3 regions of the Thioalkalivibrio versutus genome follow, and region 1 is predicted to be linked to each of the others. Evidence: predicted binding sites of a transcription regulator. Region 1 holds the regulator's gene; each other region holds the start of a gene.
The links. Region 1 encodes sigma-54, which starts transcription at its own class of promoters, with help from an activator protein. Its sites were predicted from a motif close to TGGCANGNTNCNTGCTT; they were not measured.
Positions count from the first base shown of each region.

Region 2: the regulator sigma-54 is predicted to act here: its motif matches at 3,040-3,056, upstream of glnA (glutamate--ammonia ligase).
Region 3: the regulator sigma-54 is predicted to act here: its motif matches at 1,173-1,189, upstream of TVD_RS03400 (nitrate regulatory protein).

Region 1 covers NZ_CP011367.1:395,143-402,571, forward strand. The annotation lists gene TVD_RS01845 (PfkB family carbohydrate kinase) at 1-801, shown strand, start outside; gene TVD_RS01850 (HPr family phosphocarrier protein) at 853-1,122, opposite strand; gene TVD_RS01855 (PTS sugar transporter subunit IIA) at 1,094-1,519, opposite strand; gene rapZ (RNase adapter RapZ) at 1,571-2,443, opposite strand; gene hprK (HPr(Ser) kinase/phosphatase) at 2,451-3,482, opposite strand; gene TVD_RS01870 (PTS sugar transporter subunit IIA) at 3,531-3,998, opposite strand; gene hpf (ribosome hibernation-promoting factor, HPF/YfiA family) at 4,002-4,340, opposite strand; gene TVD_RS01880 (RNA polymerase factor sigma-54) at 4,357-5,841, opposite strand; gene lptB (LPS export ABC transporter ATP-binding protein) at 5,930-6,700, opposite strand; gene lptA (lipopolysaccharide transport periplasmic protein LptA) at 6,697-7,236, opposite strand; gene lptC (LPS export ABC transporter periplasmic protein LptC) at 7,217-7,429, opposite strand, start outside.
Region 2 covers NZ_CP011367.1:2,960,663-2,968,091, reverse strand. The annotation lists gene glyS (glycine--tRNA ligase subunit beta) at 1-567, opposite strand, end outside; gene glyQ (glycine--tRNA ligase subunit alpha) at 637-1,578, opposite strand; gene TVD_RS13795 (cation diffusion facilitator family transporter) at 1,665-2,918, shown strand; gene glnA (glutamate--ammonia ligase) at 3,138-4,547, shown strand; gene asnB (asparagine synthase (glutamine-hydrolyzing)) at 4,775-6,793, opposite strand; gene TVD_RS13780 (aspartate/ornithine carbamoyltransferase family protein) at 6,889-7,429, opposite strand, start outside.
Region 3 covers NZ_CP011367.1:711,161-718,589, forward strand. The annotation lists gene TVD_RS03385 (TMEM165/GDT1 family protein) at 1-238, opposite strand, end outside; gene TVD_RS03390 (hypothetical protein) at 406-648, shown strand; gene TVD_RS03395 (DsrE family protein) at 740-1,096, shown strand; gene TVD_RS03400 (nitrate regulatory protein) at 1,223-2,548, shown strand; gene TVD_RS03405 (CmpA/NrtA family ABC transporter substrate-binding protein) at 3,013-4,317, shown strand; gene ntrB (nitrate ABC transporter permease) at 4,367-5,305, shown strand; gene TVD_RS03415 (ABC transporter ATP-binding protein) at 5,331-6,131, shown strand; gene nirB (nitrite reductase large subunit NirB) at 6,131-7,429, shown strand, end outside.

The DNA.
Region 1 (7,429 bases):
CTCGCCAGCACCACCCAGCCCGGAGGCAACGCGACCAACACCGCAACGATCCTGGCGCAGTTCGGCCACCGCCCGGGCCTGGCCGCGGTCATCGCCGAGGGTGCGGCCGGGGATGCCCTGAGCGCGTCCCTGGAGGGCCACGGACTGGATGTTCGTCACTGCGTACGCCGGCCCGGAGCGACGCCGACCTCCCATATTCTTCGTTCCAGGGAGACGGGCAGTCGCACCATCGTTCATCACCGCGACCTGCCCGAACTCGGGGTGGAGGATCTCGCGGGCGTACCCTGGCCGGAATATGACTGGCTGCACTTCGAGGGGCGTAACCCGGAGGCCCTTGCGTCCATCCTGCGCGCGGTGCGCGAGAGCATCTTTGACCAGCCGGTGTCGCTGGAGCTGGAGAAGCCCCGGCCAGGGCTCGACGCATGCCTGGACTATGCCGATGTCCTGATGCTCTCGCGCGACTGGGCCGCGAGCGTGGCGGGCACTCCCGAGGCTGCGCTGCAGCAGCTTTCCGAGCGCTTTCCTGATCGCATCCTGACCGTGACCGCCGGGGGCGAAGGGGCCTGGATGGCCGTGCGGGGCGCGATCCACCATTGTGAAGCGACGCCCGGACTGCGGGTGGTCGACAGCGTGGGGGCAGGGGATACCTTCAATGCCGGGTTGATCCACGCGCTGGTCTCCGGGGAGCCCCCGGAGCAGGCTTTGACGGCCGCTGTGCGCCTGGCGGAGCGCAAGCTCGAGCAGGTCGGCCTGGACGGGCTGGGTAACGCGGCCTCCGACCCGGGAGCGTGGCCCGGATAGCCCCCGCAGGGGGGTGGTGGTTGTTGACCGGTGCGGGCGGGACTCGGAGGTTCAGGCCTCTTCGCCGAAACGATCGGCCACCAACTCTGCGAGTGCATCCAGCGCCTCCGGCGCATCCTTGCCTTCGGCCTCGATGGTGATCTTGCTGCCCTGGGCGGCGGCCAGCATCATCACGCCCATGATGCTCTTGCCATTCACCTCCTGCTGGTTGCGGGAGACGGAGACGTCCGCGGCGAACTTGCTGGCCAGGCTGACGAACTTGGCCGCGGCGCGCGCGTGCATCCCCAGGCGATTAACGATGGGGACTACGCGCTGCGGCATCGCTGCACTCCTGATCGCAGAGGAGAATCCCGTCATGGCCGCCCGAAAGGGCCTTGTTGACCAGTTCGGTCAGGGGGAGGTGTTGATAGTTGAGCACGCGGATGAGCATCGGCAGGTTGGCGCCGGCGATCACGCGGGCATTTGCACCCCGGGCGACACGAATCGCCACGTTGGAAGGCGTGGAGCCAAACATGTCGGTTAGAACGAGCACCCCCGAGCCGCTGTCGAGGGTCGCCAGGCGCTCGCGGGCGCGGGCCAGGACCTCGTCGGGGTCGTCGTTCTGGGACATCGCCATGGACTCGCAGTCCTCGGGCAGGCCCCCGAGCATGCTCTGCGCGGTCTGCAGCAGGGTATCGCCCAGGTTTTGATGCGTGATCAGAATGAGACCAACGCCCATGGATCTGCTCCGATTGCGGGTTCCAGAAGGCCCTCGTCCCGCGTCCAGTGGTTACTGTTTCCCCAGCTCGCGGTGACGGGTGCTAACAGTAACATGTTCCCGATCCCGCCACGCCTCCGCAAGCCGCTCCACCAGATACACCGAGCGATGTTGCCCGCCGGTACAACCGATGGAGACGGTTACGTAGCTGCGGTGATCGTCCAGCAGGCGCGGCAGCCACTGCGACAGGAAGCCCTGGATGCTGTCGAACATGGCCGCGACCTCCGCGTGCCGCTCAAGGAACTCGCACACGGGCGGGTCGCGACCGGTCAGGGCGGCCAGATCGCTTTCGTAGTGCGGATTGGGCAAGCAGCGCACGTCGAACACGAAGTCGGAATCCAGCGGTGCGCCGTGTTTGAAGCCGAAGGACTGGAACTGCAGGGATAGCTCGTGTTCTCCGCGCTCGCCGATGCGGTCGCGCAGGGTGCGGGCCAGATCGTGCATCGACAGGCGCGAGGTGTCGACCGTCAGATCGGCCTCCGCCGCTACATGGCCCAGCCACTCGCGTTCGCGGTCGATGGCCTCGACCAGTGGCACGCCGTCGCGCGCCAGCGGGTGGCGTCGGCGGGTCAGATGGTAGCGCCGCAGCAGCACCTCGCTGGCCGCCTGCAGAAACAGGACCTCCACCTGCACCCCGTCCGCCCGTAGTTGCGCCAGGAGAACGGAGAACCCTTCCAGGGCCTCCAGGCCGCTGCGCACATCCACGCCCACGGCCAGATGGCGGTCGGTCTCGGTGTCGTAGTGGCCCTGCCGGACCTGATCGATCAGGTCCGGCAGCAGCGGCAGCGGGAGGTTGTCGACGCAGAAGTAGCCGGCATCCTCCAGGGTGTGCAGGGCCACGGTCTTGCCGGACCCGGACAGGCCACTGACGATTAGCAGGCGCATGGCCGATTCAGCCCTCCGGGTCCGGGTTGGGGACCGTAGTGGCGGGCACCGCGCGATGGTAGGGCGGCTCCTCCGTCTCGCCGCTCATCTGGCGGCGCTGGCGTGCGCGCAGGTCGTCGCCAGCGATATAGCCCTGCATGTGCAGCATGTGGTTGCGCACGGCCGCCTCGATCATCACTGCGATGTTGCGCCCCGGCGCGATCGGCAGGCTGATCAAGGGGACGCGCAGGCCGAGGATATCGATCTCGCCGCGGCGCCCGTTCAGCCGGTCATCGGGGACCGGCGAGGGTTCGCCATGATCACGCAGGTCGATGATCAGGCGCAGGTACTTGCCGCCCTTGATCGCGGAATCGCCGTACATGGCGCGGATGTTAAGCACCCCAAGACCGCGCACCTCGAGCAGGTCCTGGAGCAGAGCCGGACAGTGGCCGCGCACGATGTCGGGCGCAATGCGCGCGAATTCGGGCGCATCGTCGGCGATCAGGCGATGCCCGCGCGAGATCAGTTCCAGTGCGACCTCGCTCTTGCCGACGCTGGAGGCGCCGCTGATCAGCACCCCGATCCCGAGGATCTCCATGAACACGCCGTGGCGTACCTCGAAATGGGCCAGGCGCTGCTGCAGGAAATAGCGCAGCAGCGAGATAATCTCGTGGCTGCTGGTGCTGGAGCACAGGATCAGCGGCAGCGCCTCCTGCGGGGCGTCGGGCATCTCCGAGAACGGACAGGTGTCCTCGGCGAAGATCACCGCGGTGGTCCCGGTGCGGGCCATCTCCAGGATCAGGTCGTTGCACTGGGTGGCGCTGAGGCTGGAGATGTAGCGGGCCTCGAAGTCGCCGATGATCTGGATGCGGTTGGGCCGGATCAGGTTGAGATGGCCGGCCAGCGGCAGGTCGTCCCCGTCGTCGCCGACCAGCTTGCGGTCGGGTGCTGCATGTTCGCCGTGTACGAAGCGAAGATCCAGGCGGTTTCCCATGGCCTGGATCAGGCTCTCCACGTTGATGTCGCGGGCGATCCCGCCTTCTCCCAGCGCCTCGTTCATGGCAGACGCTGCGCGTCGGAATCGCGGCTGGAGGCGGGTTCCACGGGCTTAGTCCTCGCTGAAGCGGCGCACGAGTTCCTGTTCCAGGGCCGCCGCGTCCCCGGCCCGGCGCAGCGCCCCGATGGTGTCTGGCTGCGACAGGCCGCGGGCGAGCTGGGCCAGCAGGTCGAGGTGGTCGCCGGTGGCGGCCTCCGGGACCAGCAGTGCGATCAGGATATCGACCGGCTCGTGATCCATGGCGTCGAAGTCGACGCCCTTTTCCAGGCGCAGCACGGCCACGCGCGGCGCCTCGAGATCGGCCAGGCGGCCGTGGGGAATCGCAACCCCATGGCCGAGACCGGTGGATCCGAGTTTTTCGCGCGCGGACAGGGCCTCGAAGATCGCGTTGCTCCCCGGTCCCGTGCCGTCACCTCCGCCGGCGAGGAGGTCCGCCAGGGCCTCCAGTGCCCGTTTCTGGCTGGAGCACTCGGGTTGCAGGCCAATGCGCTCGGAGGTGATCAACTCGGCAATCGTCATGGATCAGGAGGCCTGCTCGCGGTTGCGCTGGGCACCTTCGGCGCGGTGGTGGTCCTTGACCTTTTCCTTGTGCTTGATCAGCTGACGGTCGACTTTGTCGATCAGCGCGTCGATCGCGGCATACATGTCCTCGTGAGAGGCCTCGGCGTGGATGTGATTGCCGCTGACCTGGAGATTGGCTTCGGCCTGGTTGTGCTGATTCCGGGTCTTCTCGTGGGTCAGCACGACGTGGACGTCGATGACCTTGTCGAAGTGGCGCTCCAGCTTCGCGAACTTCTCGTTGACGTAGTCGCGCAGGGCGTCGGTGATGTCCACGTGGTGGCCGGTCAGGTTGATCTGCATGGTCAGGACTCCTTGGTTACTTGCTGCCGGTGGGCATCGAGGCCATCTGCCGGCGTTCGCTGGATGAAGGGATGTGCATCGCCTCGCGGTACTTGGCCACGGTGCGGCGCGCTACGTTGATGCCCCGGTCCGACAGGACCTGGGCGAGCCGGGCATCGCTGAGCGGCTTGTTCGGGGGTTCGTCGCCAATCAATTCGCGAATCATGGCACGGATGGCGGTGGCGGAACACTCGCCGCCATCGTTCGTGCCGACATGGCTGGAGAAGAAATACTTGAACTCGAAGACCCCGCGCGGGGTGTGCATGTATTTCTGCGTGGTAACCCGCGAGATGGTCGATTCGTGCATCTCCAGGGTCTCGGCAATGTCGCGCAGGATCAATGGCTGCATCGCGACGTCGCCATGCTCGAGAAAGCCCTGCTGGCGGTGGACGATCGCCTCGGCGACCCGCAGCAGGGTGTCGTTGCGGCTGTGCAGGCTCTTCAGGAACCAGCGTGCCTCCTGCAGCTGATCGCGCATAAAGGCGCTGTCGCGGGCATCCGAGACCTGGCGCACCATGCCGGCGTAGAGGTCGTTGATGCGGATACGCGGTGCGATCTCCGGATTCAGCTCCACGCGCCAGCCCTCGGCGCTATGGCGCACGTAGACATCCGGGACCACGTATTCCGAGGTGGCGGAGCTGATCTGTGCGCCGGGGCGCGGGTTCAGGGTGCGGATCAGGTCCAGTGCGCGGGCCAGTTCGTCCGGGTCGCGTACGCCGGACTGGCGCTGCAGGGCCTTGTAGTCGCGCTTGCCCAGGCTGTCCATGCCGTGTTCCAGGATCGCCCGTGCGGCCTCGCGGGCCGGGGCATCCGGGGCCAGTTCGCGTAGCTGGATCTCCAGGCACTCCCGCAGGTTGCGCGCGCCGACCCCCAGCGGGTCGCACTGCTGAATCCAGTGGAGCACTGCCTCGACTTCGTCGACGCCGACGGTTTCATCCTCGCCTCGGCTGATGGTCTCGGCCAGGGTTTCCAGGTCACCCTCGAGATAGCCGTCGGGGCTGATGGCGTCGATCAGGGCCGCCCCGATGCGCTGGTCGCGCGGTGTCAGATGGCTCAGATGCAGCTGCCACAGCAGGTGATCCTGCAGGCCCTCACCGTCGTCGTCGCTGGTGTTTTCCAGCGGGTCGCGGTCATCCACGCCCTTGTTGGGCGTCGGGGCCGGCTCGTAGATGTCGTCCCAGCGGCTGTCGGTCGTCAGTTCCTCGGGGATCACGTCGTCGCTGGTAGTGGTGGCCTCCATGCGATCGCCTTCCACCAGCTCGCCGTCCTGGTTCAGGCGCTCGGTGTCGGCCTCGGCATCTTCGTCCTCGACCTGTTCGAGCATGGGGTTGCTCTCCAGCGCCTGCTGGATCTCCACCTGGAGCTCGAGCGTGGACAGCTGCAACAGGCGGATCGCCTGCTGCAGTTGCGGGGTCATGGTCAGCGTCTGACCCAGCTGCAGATTCAGGCCGGGTTTCAGCATCGGGTATGCGGGGCGAGGGTGGGCATTGATGGAATCTTAAAGCCTGCCTTGTGGTTTGTGCACCGACCGGGCCGCATATGGGGCGCTTTCACAGGCGGAAGTTCTCGCCGAGATAGACCCGGCGCACCTGGGGATCGGCCAGCAGCTCGTCCGGTGTCCCGGCGGCCAGCAGGCGGCCTTCGCTTAGAATATAGGCCCTGTGGCAGATGCCGAGGGTCTCGCGCACGTTGTGATCGGAGATCAGTACGCCGATGCCGCGCTGGGCGAGATGCCGAATCACGTCCTGGATGTCGCCGACCGAGATCGGATCCACCCCCGCGAAGGGCTCGTCCAGACAGATGAAGCGCGGATCCCCGGCGAGGGCGCGGGCGATCTCGGCCCGGCGACGCTCCCCACCGGACAGCGCGATGCCCGGGCTGTGGCGCACGGTCTCGAGCTGGAACTCCTCGATCAGCGCATCGCCAATGCGCCGGCGCTCGTGGCGATCGAGTCCGGGGCGCAGCTCGAGCACGGCCTGGAGGTTGTCCCACACGCTCAGGCGGCGAAAGATCGAGGCCTCCTGCGGCAGGTAGCCGAGGCCGGCGCGCGCGCGCACGTGGATGGGGGCGCGGGTGATGTCGCGCTCGCCCAGGGTGATGCGCCCGGCATTGGGGCGGATCAGCCCGACCAGGCTGTAGAAGCAGGTGGTCTTGCCGGCCCCGTTCGGGCCCAGCAGGCCGACCACCTCGCCGGGCGCGAGGTCGACGTCCACCTGGTCCAGCACCGTGCGCTGGCCGTAGCGCTTGGTCAGCTCGCGTCCGATCAGGCGGTCGTTGGTTTGTGCCGGTGTGGCGGATGGGCTGGGGGCGGTGGCGTTCATTCGTCGTCGCGCGGCTGGATGGTGATGCGCACGCGCTCGCTGTCGCCTTCGCCGCGTTCGGCCTCGATCACGTCGGTCGTCAGGTCGTAGGTGATGCGCTTGCCGCGCGCCTCCTCGCTGGTGGTGATCACATGGGCCTGGTCGGTGAGGATCATGCGGTCTTCGTTCAGCAGGTAGTCGATGCGCAGGGCGGTGGCAATGCGCATCTCTCCGGTTTCCGGATCGGGTGATTCCAGGCGTGCCGGCTCGCCGTGGGCCTCCATTTCGTAGGGGCGGCGATCGCGGGTGCGCACGTAGACCTTGTCGGCCTCCAGGGTCATGTCGCCGCGGATCACGATCACGTCGCCGGTGTAGGTCCCCAGCCCCTGGCGTTCGTCCATCTCCGCGCGGTCGGCAGTGATCTCCACCGGCAGCGCCGGGCCCGAGCCCTGCTGGGCGAACGCGGGCGTGGCCAGGAGCACGAGCAGCAGGAGCGCCGCCACGCGGGCACCCGGTTGGCCCGGACGGTGGCGAAGGCTATGGGGATTCGGGGTCATGCGCGGGATCCTCCTCGCTCGTCTCGCTGTAGAGCGAGTACACGTCATGGAACAACTCTATGGTATCCCCTCGCGAGTCCACGCGCAGACCGGTGCCGCGCTGGAACAGGCCCGGCTGGTTCAGGGTGGAAAGGGCATCCGAAGTGGCGACCATGGTGTCGGTGGCGACGCGAACATCCCGCGAATCGATGAG
Region 2 (7,429 bases), 400 kb from region 1:
GCCGTGGGTCTCCCGACCCGCTGTTTGTTCCAGCACGGTCATCTCCAGCACCTCGGGCCCGTGCAGTACGACCAGCCAGTGTGCGGGCCGCACGAACTCGGTACGGCTGCTGCCCCAGCGCATGCGCTTGGGTGTGGGCAGGGCGTCCAGCGCGGCCTCCAGCATCTCCGGCAGCAGTTCGCCGAGGGCGCGCCCCGGCTGCAGCTGGCGAAACACCAGGTATTCGCCCTTGTCGGTGGTCTCGCGCTCCAGGCGCTCGACCTCGACGCCACAGGATCGGGCAAAGCCCAGCACGGCCTTGGTCGGCTCGCCGGCATCGTCGAAGGCCGCGGCCACCGCCGGGCCGCGGCGCTCCTGCAGCTGGTCCGGCTGGCGCGCGGGTACGCTCGGGAACAACACGGCCAGGCGCCGCGGGGTGGCGAAGGCCTCGGGCTCGCCCGGCTCCAGCCCGGCCTCGCGCAGGCGGGTGGTCAGGCCCTCGGCCAGGGCGTCGCGCAGGCGCGCGAGGGCGGTCGGGGGCAGCTCCTCGGTGCCAAGTTCGATCAGGAGTTCGCGGGCTTCGGCCATGTTGGGTCCAGGTTGGGTCCAGTACGCGCCGCGCGACCCAGGGGGCCGGCCGGCGCGGGATTGCGGGATTCAGGCGGCGTCGGGCTTGTTCGCGTCGTCTTCGGCACACAGCGGGAAGCCCAGGGCCTCGCGCGACTCGTAGTATTTCCGGGCGACGTTCCGCGACAGCTCGCGCACGCGCAGGATATAGCGCTGGCGCTCGGTGACCGAAATCGCGCCGCGCGCATCCAGCAGATTGAAGCTGTGCGAGGCGCGCAGCATCTGCTCGTAGGCCGGCAGGGGCAGGCCCAGCTCAATCATGCGATCGCTCTCGGTCGCGTGCTGGTCGAAAGCGGCGAACAGGGCGTCGCGGTCGGCATGCTCGAAGTTGTAGGTGGACTGCTCCACCTCGTTCTGGTGGTAGACGTCGCCGTAGGTGATCGCGCGGCCGTCCGGGCCGTTGGTCCAGACCAGGTCGTAGACGCTCTCCACACCCTGCAGGTACATCGCCAGGCGCTCGAGGCCGTAGGTGATCTCGCCGGAGACCGGGTGGCAGTCGAGCCCGCCCACCTGCTGGAAGTAGGTGAACTGGGTCACCTCCATGCCGTTGAGCCAGACCTCCCAGCCCAGCCCCCAGGCGCCCAGCGTCGGGGACTCCCAGTTGTCCTCGACGAAGCGCACATCGTGGGTCAGGGTGTCGAACCCGAGCGCCTCCAGCGAGCCCAGGTAGAGCGCCTGGATGTCCGGCGGCGAGGGCTTCAGCAGGACCTGGAACTGGTAGTAGTGCTGCAGACGGTTGGGGTTGTCGCCGTAGCGCCCGTCGGTCGGGCGGCGGCTCGGCTGCACGTAGGCCGCGCGCCACGGCTCCGGTCCGATGGAGCGCAGGAAGGTCGCCGGATGGAAAGTCCCCGCGCCCATCTCCATGTCGTAGGGCTGCAGGACCACGCAGCCATGATCGTTCCAGTAGTCCTGCAGGCGGCGGATCAGGTCCTGGAAGGTCGGACTGCTCGGCGGGGTGCGTTCTTGCGACATGCGGGATCCCGGGTCAGGGCAAAGCCGACAGTATATCGGCCCGGCTTCGGCCACGGCCACCGCTCGCGTTGGCGCGGGCGTTTTGCATGCAGCCAAAGCGCGCCCATACTGGGGCCTTGATTCTGTTCGGGAGAGTGGCCCTGAGCGACCCCCTCGCCAATTCCGGACCTTCGGTCACGCCGGAGAGCGGCCAGCGCTATCGTGATACCCGCCGGGTCACGTTGGTCGGCGCGGCCGTGAACAGCTTCCTCGCCGTGGCGCAGCTCGTCAGTGGCTGGCTGCTAAACTCGCAGGCCCTAGTGGCGGACGGCGTGCATACCCTGTCGGACCTGATCACCGACGGGGTGGTGCTGTTCGCGGCGAGCAAGGCCGCCGCCTCCCCCGATCAGGAACACCCCTACGGTCACGCGCGGATCGAGACCCTGGCCACGGTGATCGTCGGGGTCTTTCTGGCGCTCGCAGGTCTGGCGATTGCCTGGGCTGCCGGCAACCGCCTGGTCGAGCCCGAGGCCATGACCGGCCCCGCAAACATGGCGATCGCCTTTGCCCTGCTGACCCTGGTGGCCAAGGAAGGCCTGTACCAGTACACCCACCGGGTGGCGAAGCGCCTGAAGTCGCGGATGCTGGATGCCAACGCCTGGCATCACCGCACGGATGCGATCTCGTCGCTGTTCGTGCTGGCCGGGGTGGCCGCTGCGGTGGCCGGGTTCCCGTGGGCGGATGCCCTGGCGGCGCTGATCGTCGCGCTGTTCATCCTGCATATCGCCGGGCGCCTGATCGTGCGCAGCGCGGCGGAGCTGATCGATACGGCCCTGGAGCCGGAGAAGGTCGAACGCATCCACCGCACGATCATGGATGTGCCCGGGGTCAAGGATGCGCACATGCTACGCACGCGCCGCCACGGCAGCGAAGTCGTCGTGGACGTGCATATCCAGGTCGCGCCGATGATCTCGGTCTCCGAGGGCCATCGGATTGCCGATGCGGTGTTCCACGCGGTGACCGATGCACATGACCGGGTGAACGACATCACCGTGCACGTGGACCCGGAAAACGACGCGGAACAGGCCCGGAGTTCCATGCTGCCGCTGCGCCCGACGCTGGTGGAGGCGCTGCGCGAGGCCTGGGCGGACGCCCCGGAGCTGGATGCGGTGGAGCACCTGTCGCTGCATTATCTCGGCGGTCGGGTACACGTGACGCTGACCCTGCGCCTTGACGGGGCAGCCGCGCCGGCAGACCTCGAGGCCCGCACCCAGGCCCTGGCCGACCGACTGCACCGCCATCCCGGGGTAGGCGACATGCTGGGCGAGGTCACGCTACTCTATCGGCCCTGCACTCATTAGGTGCGGACCACCACGATGCGCACAAAAGTTGTGCAGATGAGGCACCAGATTGGTGCATCCAGGATGCGGCGGGGCGCCCCGGGTGCCCGTTTTTCGCGCGCCCGGGCCAAACAGGACCGGATGGCATGATGCCTGCATAATGAACCGCGACGCCGCGCAAGCGCCCGACGGGCCGGCCGGCCACCTTTGAAGACTCAAGTAAAGACCAAGGAGATCCCCATGTCCGCAGCCGACGTGCTGAACCAGATCAAGGAAAAGGAAGTTCGCTTCATCGACTTCCGTTTTACCGACTCCAAGGGCAAGGAACAGCATGTGACCGTGCCGGCCCACGACATCGACGAAGAGACCTTCGAGGAAGGCAAGATGTTCGACGGCTCGTCGATCGCCGGCTGGAAGGGGATCAACGAGTCCGACATGATCCTGATGCCGGACGCCGAGTCCGCGGTCCTCGATCCGTTTTTCGAAGACATGACCATGAACATCCGCTGCGACGTGGTCGAACCGGCCACCATGCAGGGCTACGACCGCTGCCCGCGCTCCCTGGCGCGCCGCGCCGAGGCCTACCTGCAGAGCACCGGCATCGCCGACACCGCGCTGTTCGGCCCGGAGAACGAGTTCTTCATCTTTGACGACGTGAAGTGGGGCAGCACCCTGTCCGGCTCCTACTGCCGCGTGGATTCCCAGGAGGCCTCCTGGAACTCCGAGCGCGTCTACGAGGACGGCAACATCGGTCACCGCCCGGGCGTGAAGGGCGGCTACTTCCCGGTCCCGCCGGTCGACAGCCTGCACGACATCCGCTCCACCATGTGCGAAGTGATGACCGAGATGGGCCTTGAGACCGAGGTGCACCACCACGAGGTGGCGACCGCCGGCCAGTGCGAGATTGGCGTGGGTCCCGCGACCCTGACGCAGAAGGCCGACGAGGTGCAGATCCTGAAGTACGTGATCCAGAACGTGGCCCACGTCCACGGCAAGACCGCGACCTTCATGCCCAAGCCGATCGTTGGTGACAACGGTTCCGGCATGCACGTGCACCAGTCACTGTCCAAGGACGGCAAGAATCTGTTCTCCGGTGACCTGTACGGCGGCCTGTCCGAGACCGCGCTGTACTACATCGGCGGGATCATCAAGCACGCCCGCTCGCTGAATGCCTTCACCAACCCGTCCACCAACAGCTACAAGCGCCTGGTGCCGGGCTTCGAGGCACCGGTCATGCTGGCCTACTCCGCCCGCAACCGCTCCGCCTCGCTGCGTATCCCGTTCGTCATGAACCCGAAGGGCCGTCGCGTCGAGCTGCGCTTCCCGGACTCCACCGCCAACCCGTATCTCGCCTTCGCGGCGATGCTGATGGCCGGCCTGGACGGCATCCAGAACAAGATCCACCCGGGCGACGCGATGGACAAGAACCTCTACGACCTGCCGCCGGAAGAAGAGAAGGGCATTCCGCAGGTCTGCCATTCGCTGGACCAGGCGCTGGAAGCCCTGAACCAGGATCGCGAATACCTGACCCAGGGTGGCGTGTTCACCGACGACATGATCGATGCCTACATCGACCTGAAGATGGAAGACGTCACGCAGATGCGCATGACCACCCATCCGATCGAGTTCGACATGTACTACAGCCTGTAAGGCCGCCGCTTCCGGCCCCTCGGGGCCGCGAAGCCATCAGCCGCCCCCGGCCCCTGGCCGCGGGCGGCTTTTTTGTGCCGGTCGAGCGCGATCCGTGCGCGGCGGGCAACGGATGAGGGCGCTCACCCCCGTCGAGCCCCCGACCGGCCTTGTTGGCCAGAACGAAAAAGGCCCCGCGGATCTTCGTCCGCGGGGCCTTCTGGGTCACTCGAGGCTTGCACCCGTGATCAGGCGTGCCAGCCGAACTCCTCGGCCTTTTGCCGCGCCAGCGCCGGGATGTCGGTGGCGACGAACTTGTCGTGCAGCACCTGGACCCCGATCATGTGGTTGATCACCGCGTCCAGCTGAACCTGGGTGGCGGCCGGCGTGTCCTCGGACTCGTGCAGCTCGAACACCTGACGCACGCCCTCCGGGTCCAGCAACCCGGCCTCGGCGACCTTCTCCGGGGACAGATAGCGATCGGCCAGGGCCTTCATCGCCGCCCACTTGACCGGGTCGGTGTGCGCGGGCGGCGCCATGAAGGCGAACTTCTCGCGCTCGTAGAGCACCTTCGGAAGCAGTCCCTTCATCGATTCGCGCAGCACGTACTTCTCGGTCTTGCCCTTGATGCGCATGGTCGGCGGCAGGTGGGCGGCGAACTCGGCCAGGTGGTGATCGAGGAACGGCGGACGCGCCTCCATCGAATTGGCCATGTCCATGCGGTCGCCGCCCCAGGTCAGGATCTGGCCCTCCAGCATGGTCTTGATCCAGACGTACTGAGCCTTGTCCAGCGGATGCCGGCCTTCCAGCATGTCGTCATCCAGGGCGTTGGCGATCGCCTTGCCCGGCTTGTAGTCCTGCATGCGCTCGCGGCGCTTCGGGTGCAGCAGGCCCGGCACGTGGTCGGCCGCGGCCAGCCACGGCTGCAGGCAGGACGGGGTGAAGCCCATCATCTGCGTGAAGTCGGGGTCGTTGACCTCGTCCTCGGCCAGCATCGCACCGGAGACCAGCTCGTTGGACTCGTTCAGCATCTGCTGCCAGGCCTGGCGGTCGGCCTCCGGCAGGGTATCCAGGCCGTGCAGGAACATGTCGCGGCGGAAGGCCGGATAGCCGCCGAACAGCTCGTCCGAACCCTCGCCGGTGACGACGACCTTGTAGCCGGCCTTGTTCACGTGGCGGCTCATCAGCAACTTGGCGACACCCAGGGTGTTGTAGATGGTGCGCTCGGCGTGCCAGAGGGCCTCTTCGAAGTTGTCGTAGAGGTGGTTGGCGTCCAGGGTCATGATGTCCTGGTCGGCACCCACGCTCTCGGCCATCTCGCGGGCGATCGCGGTCTCGTCATAGTCGTCGTTGTCGAAGCCGATGGTGAAGGCCTTGACCGGCGCCTGCTGGCTGGCCGAGGCCAGCCCCAGGGTGATGCAGGAGTCGATCCCGCCGGAGAGGTAACAGGCGACCGGCACGTCGGCCTCCAGGCGCAACTGCACCGCCTCCATGAGCTGGTCGCGCACGCCCTCGATCCAGTACTCCTCGTCGGTCTCGCTCTCGGGCGGGCGCTCGGAGGCCAGCGGGAAGTCCATGTCCCAGTACTTCTCCTGGCGGATCTTCAGCTTCCCGTGGGCGCGCTCGACGATCACCATGTGGCCGGGCTTCACCTGCTGGATGTCCTCGAAGGCGGTGGTGCCGGGCACCATGGTCTGCATCAGCTGGTGGTAGAGGCCGTCATCGGAAAACTGGCGCGGCACATCGGGGTTGGCGAACAGCACCTTCAGCTCGGAGCCAAACACGAAGCTGCCGTTGGCCTCGGTGAAGTACAGCGGCTTGATGCCGAAGCGGTCGCGGATCAGGATCAGCCGGTCGTGCTTGCGGTCGTACAGCGAGATCGCGAACTCGCCACGGAAATGCTTGACCGCGTCCTCCAGCCCTTCGCGCTGGTACAGGTGCATGACCATCTCGGAGTCGCTCTTGGTGCGGAACTTCACCCCGCGCGAGGTGAGATCGGTGCGGATGCGCTTGTAGTCGTACAGCTCGCCGTTGACCGCGGTCATGATCTCGCCGTTGTCCATGCAGAACGGCTGACGGCCGCGGTTCTCGTCCAGGTCGATAATCGACAGACGCGCATGGGAAAAGCCCACACCGCGGTCATCCTGGGTGCGGTAACCGAAGCCGTCGGGGCCACGGTGATACTGGATCGCGGCCATGTTGACCAGGGTTTGCGGGTCGACCTTGCGGGTCGGGTCGGCGTGAAAGATTCCTGCGATGCCACACATGGCATGTCTCCTTGGTTATCCGTTCGGGGCGAGCGGGGCGCGGGCCGGGCAGGCCCGGCGCGCCACGCCGCTCGCGGTTCAACTAAAAGGCGGCGTCAGCCGTCCGGGGTATCCATCACCGCGCTGATGCGGCGTACCACCGTGGTCAGCAGCGCCATGCGCACGAATACGGCCCCGCGGGCCTGGGCGAAATACCAGTTGTGCGGGGTGGCATCGAGGTCGGTGGACAGCTCTTCACCTCGCGCCAGCGGATGCAGGACCACTGCGCCCTCCTTCAGCGGGGAGTGGCGATCCAGCTTCAGCCCCTCGCCCATCGCCTCGAAGGTGTCACCCACCCAGGCGATCGCGTTGATGTACACGACATCCAGATCCGGCAGCGCCGGGTCCAGGTCGTGCACCACGCGTAGCGAGATCCCGGCCTCTTCCAGTTCCTCGCGCTGACCCGGATCGAAATTCTCGTCCTCGCGCGAGACGAGCACGATCTCGTCGATCGCCTGCGGGAACAGGCTCAACAGGCGCAGCAGGGAGCGCACCGTGCGCATGCGCGAGGGCACCCCGATGATGCCGACCTTGATGCGCTGCTCCGGGGCCACCTCGCCGGTGAACAGCTCCGGGCGCCACTTGGCCAGGGCGTAG
Region 3 (7,429 bases), 320 kb from region 1:
CCATGACGATGAACCCGAGCCCCAGCCCCCAGCGCAGCCACTCGTCCGGCACGCTGGCGCCGATCCAGACGCCGGCCAGCGCGGCGAGGAAGTGATTGGCCAGGGTCGCCACCACGATGCCCCAGATGATGGGCCAGGTCTGCTGGTAGCGGCAGATCAGGAGCAGCGCGAGGAGTTGGGTCTTGTCGCCCATCTCGGCGATGGCGACGATGACGGTGGAGACGAGCAGGGCTTCCATGATGGTCTTCCGGACCGGGCGGCTACTGCGGACCGCGGTGGTGAGGCCAGGGGGTTCCCGGGCCTGCCGCGTCGCGCCCCCCTGAAGCAGGCAAAAGTGTAGAAGGCGGCCCCGTTACCGGCAAGAACGGGCTGCGCCGTGCGCGGGCCTTGGGTAGGATGCGCGCGATGAAAGCCTTCGTACGTTGGGTAGATCGCGCACCGCTGTGGCTGTTTGCCCTGTTGGTGGCCACGCTGGGCCTGGCCCCCTGGATCCCCGAGCCGCATGTCGCGGAGAAGCTGCGCTGGCTGCTCGCCGGCGAGCTGACCCGGTTGTGGGACATCCTCGACCTGGTCATGCACGCCATCCCCTGGCTGTTGATGGCCTTCAAGCTCTACCGGACCAGCGTTACGGTTAGGGGCAGGCCCTGATCCGAGTGTTTCTCCGCAGCTTGTGGGAAATCGACGCCGGGCGTGCCTGCCGCTACGGTTGCAGCACGTTTCAAGCACTCAGGAGAACTCCATGCGCTTTATTGTTGCTGTCACCGCCGGTACCGACGACCCCACCCGTGCGACGCTCGGCATGATTGCCGCCAACGTGGCCAAGCAGCAGGGCCATGACGTGACCGTCTGGCTGCAGGGCGAGGCCGTGAACATCGCCAACCGCAATGTCTACGACAAGATCGTCGGCCACAACATGCCGGCAATGAAGGACATCGTCGATTCACTGGTCAGTGAAGGCGTCCCGTTCTGGGCCTGCGAGGCCTGCGCCAAGGGCCGCGACGTCGGCGAACACAACTTCCTGCCGAACGCCGAGATGGCCGGCATGGGCCAGTACGTCCAGGCCGTCGCCGACTTCGACCGCTCGATGAGCTTCTAATCGTTCATCGTTGCTCGCGGGCGGGGGTGTGATCCCCCGCTCGTTCTGATCTCCCGCCCCTGCCAGTGCCCCGAACTGGCACATTGCATGCTTGTTTGTTCCGCGAGGCATCCGCGGATCATGAGCATGAGTCAGAATCTCCCCCCGAATACCCTGTCCCCGAGCGTTTCGTATGAAGAGGCCATTGGCGACTTCCTGGTCGCCTCGCGCAAATGCGAGGTAGTGAGCCTGGAGCGCCTGCTGGAGGCCGTGCAACTGGTCGGGTGCATCCGTGCCCTGGTGCATCAACTGCAGCGTGAACGCGGCGCTTCCAGCCTCTGGATCGGCTCGGCTGGCCAGCGTTATGCCGAGGAGCTGGGGCAGTATCGAACCGAATCCGACACCACGGCGGCGGCCTTTCGCGAACACCTTGATGGCTGGTTACAGCCGGGGGCCTGTGCCCACGCGCGCAGCCGGTTGCTGGGGCGCATGGCACTGGCCCTGCACGGGCTGTCCGGGCTGCCCAGCCTGCGCGAGGAGGTCAACGAGCGCACGCTTTCGCCGATGGAGGCGATGCGCGGATTCAGCGAACTGATCCGGTCGCTCCTGGCCGTGGTATTCGAGGCAGCGGATTCGGCTACTGACCCGGAGGTCTCCGGTGCGTTGGTCGCTCTTTTGAACTTCATGCAGGGCAAGGAGCTTGCGGGTCAGGAACGCGCGATCGGTGCTGCGGGCTTTGGCCAGGGCGTGTTTGACGGCGAGCTGCGCCAGGCCCTGTTACACCGTATCGATGCCCAGGAACGTTCGTTTCGCATCTTCTCGGAGTTTGCCCCGGAATCGGCCTGCGGCGCCTGGCGTCAATTACAGGGCGCGAGCTTCGCCGCCGAGGTCGAGCGCCTGCGCCGTCAGGCCTGCACCCAGGCCGATGGCCAGCCGGCCCCGGCCCGGGCCGAGGCGTGGTTTGCCTGCACGACTGCGCGTATCGACGCGATGAAGGAGATCGAGGATCGGCTGGAGATGCACCTGAACGAGTGCTGCTCCGCGCGCATCGTGGCGGATCGCGCGGACCTGGGTGCGGTGCGTGACCGTATCGCGCAATTGGCCGAGTCGGAGTTGCGCGACAGCGTGCCGTATGCGGTGTTCTTCGGTGCGCCCGAGGGGCTGGATTCCGACGGCGTGGGCGGCGATAACCCGCTCAATGTGCCGATCGTCGGACATTCGGTGATGGACCTGGTGCAACGCCAGGCCAGTCGTCTGCAGTCGGTGGAGGACGAACTGCAGGCGGCGCGCCAGGCCTTGGCCGAGCGCAAGACGATTGAGCGAGCCAAAGCCCTGCTGATCCAGCATCGCGGCCTGACGGAGGACCAGGCCTACAAGCTCCTGCGCCAGACTGCGATGAACCAGAACCGGCGTCTGGCCGAGGTGGCCGAGGCGACCGTCGCCATGTCTGACCTGCTGGGGAAGGGCCTGTAGGAGCCGCCTTGGCGGCGAAGCCCCTGCCAAAGTCCGGCGCGGGCAGGGGCTTCGCCGCCAAGGCGGCTCCTACGGCGGGTTAGGTCGCCCTCTGGCAGCGCACTATTGCAGGTCAACTGCACCGCAAGTGCGCCCCAGGCTGGTGCCTTAGGGATCGGCTTCCGGACTTCGGGCTTCCCGCAAGCGTTCGACCCGGTGTTCGAAACCATCCGATTTTTCCGCGCCACGTGGCGATTGTTTCCCGCAGGGTCGCCTAGCAACGGCTAATTGGCACACCTCCTGCAGGAGTATGGGCAAGACGAGCCAACGGCGGTTCGTCGCCTGACAACAGGGAGACCCGATGACCGGGGCTCCCGTGAGACTGGACAAAGGCGTCCATCACCCGGCTGCACAAGCGGCCGGGCTGATGCGACGCCTTTTTTCGTTTTTGGGATGTGTTTGCTGACAAGGGGAGTGAACCCGTAATGACCGATCAAACGAACGACACGAAGAACACCTCCGGCCTGTCGCGCCGGCGTTTCCTGGGCGGCATGGCCGCCGGAATCGGCGCCACGGCAATGGGCCTTTCGGGCGCGGCGCCCTGGGGCTATGCGAAGGCCGGCAATGGCAAGCCGGAGACCACCGAGGCGAAGCTCGGCTTCATCGCCCTGACGGATGCCGCACCGCTGTTCATTGCGTTGGAGAAGGGCTTTTTCGCCGCTCACGGCATGCCCGATGTGCAGGTGCTGAAGCAGTCCTCCTGGGGCACGGTGCGCGACAACCTGGATCTGGGGTCGCAACGCGGCGGAATCGATGGCTCGCACATCCTCACGCCAATGCCCTACCTGATCCATCGCCGGGGCACGCCGATGACGATCCTCGCGCGACTGAACCTGGCCGGGCAGTGCATCTCGGTCGGGGACGAGTACGCGGACCTGAAGGTCGGCACCGACACCACGGAGTTCAAGGGCGCCCTGGCCGAGAAGGCCGCCGGCGGTGACGACATTCGTGCGGCGATGACCTTCCCGGGCGGGACCCATGATCTGTGGATCCGCTACTGGATGGCCGCCGGCGGGATCGATCCGGACCGCGACATCGCCACCATCGTGGTCCCGCCGGCGCAGATGGTTGCCAACATGCGCGTCGGGTCCATGGACACCTTTTGTGTCTGCGAGCCGTGGAACATGCAGTTGATCAATCAGGGCATCGGCTACACCGCCAACACCACCGGCGAACTGTGGCACAACCACCCGGAGAAGGCGCTGGGCATGCGTGCCGACTGGGTGGAGGCTCATCCGAACGCGGCGCGCGCCCTGACCATGGCGGTGATGGAGGCGCAGATGTACTGCGAGGACCCGGCGAACAAGGAGGAGGTCGCCGAGATCTGCTCGCGCCGGCGCTACATCCACGCCCCGTACGGCGACATCATCGACCGCATGCAGGGGAACTTCGACTACGGCACCGGCCGCGTGGTCGAGGACCACCCGGACCAGATGCGCTACTGGAAGGATCACGCCTCCTATCCGTTCAAGAGCCACGACCTGTGGTTCCTCACCGAGGACATCCGCTGGGGTTATCTGCCGCCGGATCTGGACATGCCGGCGCTGGTGGACGAGGTCAACCGCGAGGACATCTGGCGCGAGGCGGCCGCCGAGCTCGGTATTGACTCCGCCGACATCCCCGAGTCCACCTCGCGCGGCAAGGAGGCCTTCTTTGACGGCAAGGTCTTCGATCCCGAGAACCCGCAGGCCTATCTCGACAGCCTGGACATCAAGGCGATCGCGTCCTGACGCGGCGGCCCGACGACACCCGAAAAAAACGATTCAAGAGGATTCCGCCATGAGTGCCATTCTCGACCGCACCATGACCTTCGGCTCCGGGCGCGAGCGCCCGGTGGTCGAGGCATCGCCCACCCGGCCCGTGGCCCGGAAGGCCACCACCATTGCGGCCAGGCCCCAGCCGCGCCCCGGGGCAGATCCCGGGGCCTGGGCCCGGCGCCTGCGCAATACTGCCGCGGTCGTGGTGCCGCCGGTGGTCGTCACGGCGCTTTTTTTGCTTATCTGGGAGATGATGGCGTCCTCCCCGGGAGCCGTGTTGCCCGCCCCGAGCCAGGTGATTACCGACACCTGGGAACTGATCGTCAATCCCTTCTATGACTACGGCGGCAACGACGTCGGCATGGCCTGGCAGTTGCTGGCCAGCCTCGAGCGCGTGGCCTATGGCTATGCGCTGGCGGTGGTCGCCGGCATTGGCCTGGGCGTGCTGGTGGGTCAGTCCACCTGGGCGATGCGCGGACTCGACCCGCTGTTCCAGGTCCTGCGTACCGTGCCGCCGCTGGCCTGGCTGCCGATCTCGCTGGCTGCGTTCCAGGCCAGCAATCCGTCGGCGATCTTCGTGATCTTCATCACCGCGATCTGGCCGATCATCATCAACACCTCCGTCGGCATCCGGAATATCTCGCAGGACTACGTGAACGTGGCCCGCGTGCTGCGCCTGAACGGCTTCGAGTACTTCACCAAGATCATGCTCCCGGCCGCCGCGCCGTATGTCTTTTCCGGTTTGCGCATCGGGATCGGTCTCGCCTGGCTGGCGATCGTGGCCGCCGAGATGCTGATCGGTGGTGTTGGTATCGGTTTCTTTATCTGGGATGCCTGGAACGCCTCCATGCTCAGCGACATCGTGCTCGCGCTCGTCTACGTCGGCCTGGTCGGGTTCTTCCTCGACCGTCTGGTTGCCATCGTCGGCAACTGGGTTACCCGTGGCACGCAGGCCGGCTGAGCCGGCCCCTTACAGGAGAAACATCATGACCAGCTATCTCTCCATCGAACATGTCCACAAGACCTTTGGTGAAGGGCCTTCGGCTACCGAGGTGCTGCGCGACGTCGACCTGCACGTGGACCGCGGCGAGTTCATCTCCATCATCGGCCACTCCGGCTGCGGCAAGTCGACGGTGCTCAACATCGTCGCCGGGTTGCTGGAGACCAGCACCGGCGCGGTGATCCTGGACGGCAAGGAAGTGAGCAAGCCGGGACCGGATCGCAGCGTGGTGTTCCAGAACCACTCGCTGCTGCCCTGGCTGACGGTGCGCGACAACGTCGCCCTGGCGGTGGACAAGACCTTCAAGGGCACCAAGTCGGCGGCCGAGCGTCGCGAGTGGATCCTGCAGACGCTGGAGATGGTCGGCATGGGCCACGCACTCGACAAGCGCCCGGACGAAATCTCCGGAGGCATGAAGCAGCGTGTCGGCATCGCCCGGGCACTGGCGATGGAGCCGAAGGTACTGCTGATGGACGAGCCGTTCGGTGCGCTGGACGCGCTGACCCGGGCGCACCTGCAGGATGAGGTGATGCGCATCCAGTCGGATCTGGGCAACACCGTGCTGATGGTCACCCACGACGTGGACGAGGCCGTGCTGCTGTCCGACCGCATCGTGATGATGACCAACGGCCCGGCCGCGACCATCGGCGAGATCCTGGAGATTGACCTGCCCAAGCCGCGCGAGCGTCTGGCGATGGCCGACAACCCGCAATACAACCACTACCGGGCCGAGGTCCTGCGCTTCCTCCACGAGCGTCACAAGAACCCGGAAGCGGAGGCTGCGTAATGAACACGTCAAACGACAAGCCGCGGCTGGTCCTGATCGGCAATGGCATGGCCGGGATGCGCACGGTCGAGGAGCTGCTGAAACTCAAGCCCGACATGTACGACATCACCGTGTTCGGCGCCGAACCCTGGGGCAACTACAACCGCATCATGCTCTCGCCGGTGCTGGCCTCGGAGAAGACCGTCGACGAGATCATGCTGAACGACGATGCCTGGTATGCCGAGCGCGGGATCACCCTGCACAAGGGCAAGCGCATCGAGCGGATCGACCGTGTCGGTCGCCGGGTGATCGCCGAGGACGGCACCGAGGCGCCGTATGACCGGCTGTTGCTGGCGACCGGCTCGGATCCGGTGATGATCCCGATTCCGGGTGTCGATCTCGACGGCGTGGTGGGCTTTCGCGACATCCACGATGTCGACGCGATGCTGGCCTCCAGCCGTGAACACAAGCGCGCGGTGGTCATCGGCGGTGGCCTGCTGGGGCTGGAGGCCGCGAACGGCCTGATGCGCCAGGGCATGGACGTGACCGTGGTGCATCTGATGGATCACCTGATGGAGCGCCAGCTGGATCCCGCGGCGTCCGGCATGCTGCGCGCCTCGCTGGAGGAGCGCGGCATGGACTTTCGCATGGCGCACCAGACCCAGGCGATCCTCGGGGACGAGCGGGTCACCGGCGTGCGCTTTGCCGATGGCAGCGAGGTCGACACCGATCTGGTGGTGATGGCGGTCGGCATCCGCCCGAATACCGCGCTGGCCGAGTCCGCCGGGCTGCACTGTGAGCGCGGCGTGGTAGTGAACGACACGATGCAGACGTATGATCCGGCGATCTACGCGGTCGGGGAGTGCGTGCAGCATCGCGGCACGACCTACGGCCTGGTCGCGCCGCTGTGGGAACAGGCCAAGGTCTGTGCCAACCACCTCGCGGAGTACGGCATCGGGCGCTACGAGGGCTCGATGACCTCGACCAAGCTCAAGGTGACCGGAATCGACCTGTTCTCCGCCGGCGACTTCGCCGGTGACGAGACCACCGAGGATCTGGTGTTCCAGGACGCCGCGCGCGGCGTCTACAAGCGCCTGGTGCTGAAGGACAATCGCATCCAGGGCGCGGTGCTCTACGGCGACACCCTGGATGGCTCCTGGTACTTCCAGTTGATGCGCGACGGCACGCCGGTCGCCGATATCCGCGAGAACCTGCTGTTCGGCCAGGCGCATATCGGCGACTCCGGCCACGGCGACGAGGCCTCGCGCGTGGCGGCGATGCCGGACAACGCCGAGATCTGCGGCTGCAACGGTGTGTGC